Regions from separate parts of the Paenibacillus sp. FSL K6-2862 genome, predicted to be linked through region 2. Evidence: riboswitches for the same ligand, from Rfam matches in the RefSeq annotation. Region 2 holds a riboswitch; the other holds the start of a gene.
What was found. Region 2 has a riboswitch for ZMP and ZTP ahead of MHB82_RS14205 (bifunctional 5,10-methylenetetrahydrofolate dehydrogenase/5,10-methenyltetrahydrofolate cyclohydrolase). Riboswitches for the same ligand answer to the same signal wherever they lie in the genome.

Region 1 (2,463 bases), 2.9 Mb from region 2:
AATCAATGGTACGCGGGTATGCACTTGCGCCTGCTACAATCAGACGAGGACGGTGCTTGAACGCTGCTTTACGCACTTCATCATAATCGATCAAGAATGTATCTTCCTGTACGCCATAGGCCACGAAGTTGTAGAGCAAACCAGATGCATTCACCGGGCTGCCGTGAGTCAGGTGTCCACCATGGGCAAGATTCATACCCAGTACCGTGTCACCAGGTTTCAATGCTGCAAGGTAAACTGCCATATTTGCTTGTGCACCGGAGTGAGGCTGTACGTTTACGTGCTCAGCTCCAAACAGTTCCTTCGCACGGTCACGTGCGATATCTTCCACGACATCCACGTGCTCGCAGCCACCATAATAACGTTTGCCTGGGTATCCTTCAGCGTACTTGTTTGTCAGTACAGATCCAAGTGCCTCAATTACCGCTTCACTTACGATGTTCTCGGATGCAATCAGCTCAATGTTGTTCTGTTGGCGTTTCAGTTCCAAATTCATCGCTTCAAGTACTGCAGGGTCATTCTTACGCAATTGTTCCATGTTTAAATTCCTCCCAGTATATTTAGTGAAGTTATAAAGCAAAATTGATGTTTACACGAAAACGGAGAGTGCAGGACCAATCTAAAGAAACGAAGTGTTCGCCTTTATCACCGGATTTCCCCTTTAAAAGGGGATTCAAAAAATCTGGGGATAACAGCGATCGGAAGATGGTACTGCAATCGTAGTTAGGAGTGTAACCTTTCAGTTTCGCTTTATAGTAGGTTGAAGATTTAGTCGCAAAATGTCGAATCTGGTTGCTCTTCCATCTGATACACCGCACGTTCGCCGCCAATCAGCTTCGGACGGGTCAAGGCTGTCGTCACACGGGCTTCCCCGATGTAGCGAAGCGTTGTACGGAAGGGGACCGCCACATGCCGCAAGTGCATGCCAATCATCGTTTCCCCGATATCCACTCCTGCATGAGCCTGCACATGTTCAGCCAGACAAGGATCACTCAGCGAACGATATGCTGCGGATGCCATGGAACCGCCTGCCTTGGGAACCGGTACGGCGCCCACTTCAGTCAAACCAAGACGTGTGAGCAGTGAACGTTCCATCACCAATGCGCGATTCAAGTGTTCACAGCACTGAAACACAGGATCGAAGCCGAATTCCTGCTGCACCTCGCGAATCCCTGCAAGAAGCTGCTGTGCTACATCAACGGCACCACTCGTACCAATCTTTTGGCCTGCAACCTCGCTTGTGCTTGTACCGATCACAACGATCTGTCCAGGTCCAAGCTTTCCGGCAAGTGCCAGTTCACGCAGAATGGTTACGGTCTGTTCCTGCAATCCGGGTTGATCCGAATCTAACTCAATAGTCATCCTATCGCCTCCCGATAAAATCATGCCTGACTCCCACACGGCTGCCCGCTCTTGTATGCATGCACGGCATTTCAGGTACTATTATAGCGAATAATCAGATGAAAGACGAAAAAAAGAGCAGTCTGCGGGTATCGCAGAATTGCTCTTTTGCCCAGGCGACCGGCCGTTTGTTCCGGTGCTCCATTGTGGTTGTGCCCACTTCGTCGCCAGTTACACCGGATCCCTGTTTTCCCCTTCATCATAAAACAACCCACGCTTAAAATCAACGGGTAATTTACATTACATGTCCGTTTTTGCATAACAAATTAATTTAAAAATTCAATCTTCACTGCCTAATTACTATGACCTGCACAATCCCGGTTTATCCCAACTTGTCCAGGAGACGATCCAGCGCAGTTCTGATCTCCGCAGCGGCGATATTATAATCATCACGACTGCCGCCAAACGGGTCAGATATATCAAAGCTTGGAATACGCTGCCGGATCTCGATCACGCGCTCACGCTCTGATGCCAGAATCTCCTGACCGAGTGCACGCTTCAACTCCAGTGTGGCGAACAGGCTGTCCAGTTCCTGAAGATCATTCAGGACCTGATTATCATTCTCTACATACTCTTTCAGCGTGTACGTCTTGTGTACCGAATCCGGAAAAACCTGCAGGACATGCTGTTTATGGCTTCGCGTTAACGTAAGGACCAAATCTGCCCAGCCAATCAGGCTCGCGTTAAGCTGTGTGGAATGACCAGGCCCTTCCGCCTGATGATCTCTTAATACAGCTTCGGCATGACGGGAAATCGGCATTCCCGATGCTGCCGCCACACCTGCAGAACGAACCTCTACCTGAATGCCCCGTTCCGCTGCCAGCTTGCGCAAAAGCCCCTCCGCCATGGGGCTGCGGCACGTATTCCCTGTACATACAAACAAAATATGTTTCATTGTGAGATAGCCTCCCCATTTCGCAAATGTTGTCGAATGATGCAATATTTTAATTTTAAATGATGAAAATTTAAAGAGTATCGTTATGACTGCGCAATAGCTGCATCTGCTCCGCTCTATGACTATTAAAAAATAAACAACAGTCCAAACGCAAGCAGAATGGCTCC
Region 2 (2,463 bases):
TCTGCGTCACGCATTAACTCCAATAGCTGATCAGCATATTCTCCAAGCACAGCCCTGCTGGCCTCAAAATTAACCCATCGAATGGTTAGCGGAATTGAAATGAAGCCTGTAATGACATCCCATAACGCATCAAGATTCCGCCCGTAAGAGTCATCTAATCCCAGCTTCGCCTGAAGAATATCATGCAGCTCTTCTTTTCCATGAATATCATTTCCATCAATGATTACTGTCTTCATACCATCCTACCTTTGGTCATTTGATTTGTTCAAACGTGCGATAATGATCGGTTGTCTTGTATATTAAGCCATCACTGGAATAGAGGATTCGGTCACTCCCCCGGGTTCCACCGGAATAATTGATATCTGCCTCGTACCACGTTCTTCCCTTTTTCTTGGGTAACAGGCCTTCCCGATTCTGAAAAATATCACCGCCGATACTTTTGCCTGGGGCCACATCTTGCAAATTTCCTTCACTTGGTTCCCAGCCTAAAGCTCTGGCCTCCTTCTTGGTAATATAATTATCCGGAAGTTCCTGATGCTCGGCAAGATAATTGGCAACATCATCAAATTGGTTCAAGACAGCACGAGTCTGGTTCGGTTCATCTACAGATAGCGATTCAAGTGAACAACCTGCGAACAGCATCGTCGCAAGAATAATGAGTACAGCACCTAGCCATTTTTTAATATACACTGCTTATAATCTCCTTTTAATCTTCTTAACTCAAAAAAGTATATACCAATCTGCACACCGTTCCAAGTATAGCTAAAAGTTAAAAGGATTGATGTACATTTCAAAATGAAGTACTATCAATGTAATATGGTCATATGTAACTGGCGAACACGGTGAACCGTGAGGGAGCATATGATGTCTAATCAAGCCGTACGCCTGGGCAGAGGTAAGGAAGTTTTATTTCCTTGCCTCTTTTTATTTGGAAAGGGCGATGATGAGCATGAGTACAGAGAAGCTAATGTTGAATGGACAAACGGTAGCAGACTTCATGAAGAAAGAGATGACTGCGAAGGTTGCCGGGTTGAAGGAGAAAGGAATCACGCCTTGTCTGGCTACTATTTTGGTTGGTGATGATCCCTCATCAGAAACGTATGTACGAATGAAAGGCAATGCATGTGCCCGAATAGGGGTACATTCGATTAAAGTGGTTTTGCCTGCGGAGACCACAACGGAACAATTGATTCAGGAAATAACCAAATTAAATGAAGATGTATCCGTTCATGGCATTCTGTTGCAGCACCCGGTACCGCATCATATTGATGAAAGAGCCGCTTTTGATGCAATAAGCATAGAGAAAGACGTGGATGGCGTTACCACTTTAGGGTTTGCGTTAAATGCCTTTGGAGTCGCCGCTTTCCCTTCCTGCACACCACAAGCGATTATCCGTATTCTGGATTTCTATAACATTCCCATCGAAGGCAAGCATGCTGTGGTCATAGGAAGAAGTCCAATTCTGGGTAAACCCGTTTCAGCCATGCTGCTTAACCGAAATGCAACGGTAACTACTTGTCACTCCAAAACCGTCAATCTGGAAGAAATCGTGAAATCGGGAGATATTGTGATTGCTGCCGTTGGCAAAGCCTGTTTTGTAAAAGGAAGCTGGATTAAACCTGGTGCAGTTGTCATTGATGCAGGCTACAATAAAGGCAATATCGGTGATGTGGACTATTCATCCTGCTTGACTCCGTCATCTGCCATTACACCCGTACCAGGCGGGGTGGGTCCCGTAACCATTGCTACACTGATCGAACACACGATCAAATCAGCCTGCATGCAATCTGAAAAAACATCATAATGTGTATGAAAGCACGCAAAGCTCACTCGTTTCATGAGGGCTTTACGTGCTTCTTAGTGTAAAAAAGTAAGGGCTAATGTATATTGAAAGTTCGTACGTCTGCTAATTCAATTTTCGTTACTACTTAACTGTTCATGTTCTTTTATTTTTTGGCATATTGTAAAATGGCCGTCGCCGCACGAATACGAAGTTCCTCATCTTCGCTCTGTAATGCATTCTTTAGTACATCGAGAGCTTCCTGTACCGTCCCGTCATCTACGCCAAACGAATGTTGAACTGCCGTTTCTGTTTCGGGAGTTCTTGAAAGCCACGGATCCAATTGAGCCTGTGAGAGTGGATACTCGAATGTTGAAATAATCGAAGCACTCGAAATCAGAGCACGTACCTTATCGTTTATCTCTCTCAGTGGAATGCGCCCCAACCACGTTACGCCTCTCCGATGACATATCGAATCTTCTCCAGTGCTAACGGAATCATCGTAAAAATAGTCACCCACATCCCCAACATATACCCACTCATCGTCATAAATTAAGACATGATCTCCATCCTGCATGATGTTTACAAATGTCTGTAGTGTAGCTATTACTCCGCTCAGTTCCGATTCAGGTATTGCATAATGCTGCCTGATTTGCTCTTTCCATTCTTCAGCCGGCAGTTGT

Region 1: linked by a shared signal. The riboswitch ahead of MHB82_RS27365 (TIGR01440 family protein) and the one ahead of MHB82_RS14205 (bifunctional 5,10-methylenetetrahydrofolate dehydrogenase/5,10-methenyltetrahydrofolate cyclohydrolase) in region 2 are both predicted to bind ZMP and ZTP.

Annotation. Positions count from the first base shown of each region.
Region 1 is NZ_JBBOSN010000001.1:6,034,935-6,037,397, forward strand. It holds gene glyA (serine hydroxymethyltransferase) at 1-538, opposite strand, end outside; gene MHB82_RS27365 (TIGR01440 family protein) at 769-1,362, opposite strand; ZMP/ZTP riboswitch at 1,505-1,586, opposite strand; gene MHB82_RS27370 (low molecular weight protein arginine phosphatase) at 1,724-2,296, opposite strand; gene MHB82_RS27375 (manganese efflux pump MntP) at 2,422-2,463, opposite strand, start outside.
Region 2 is NZ_JBBOSN010000001.1:3,109,481-3,111,943, reverse strand. It holds gene MHB82_RS14215 (barstar family protein) at 1-236, opposite strand, end outside; gene MHB82_RS14210 (ribonuclease domain-containing protein) at 253-642, opposite strand; ZMP/ZTP riboswitch at 817-898, shown strand; gene MHB82_RS14205 (bifunctional 5,10-methylenetetrahydrofolate dehydrogenase/5,10-methenyltetrahydrofolate cyclohydrolase) at 950-1,804, shown strand; gene MHB82_RS14200 (hypothetical protein) at 1,947-2,463, opposite strand, start outside.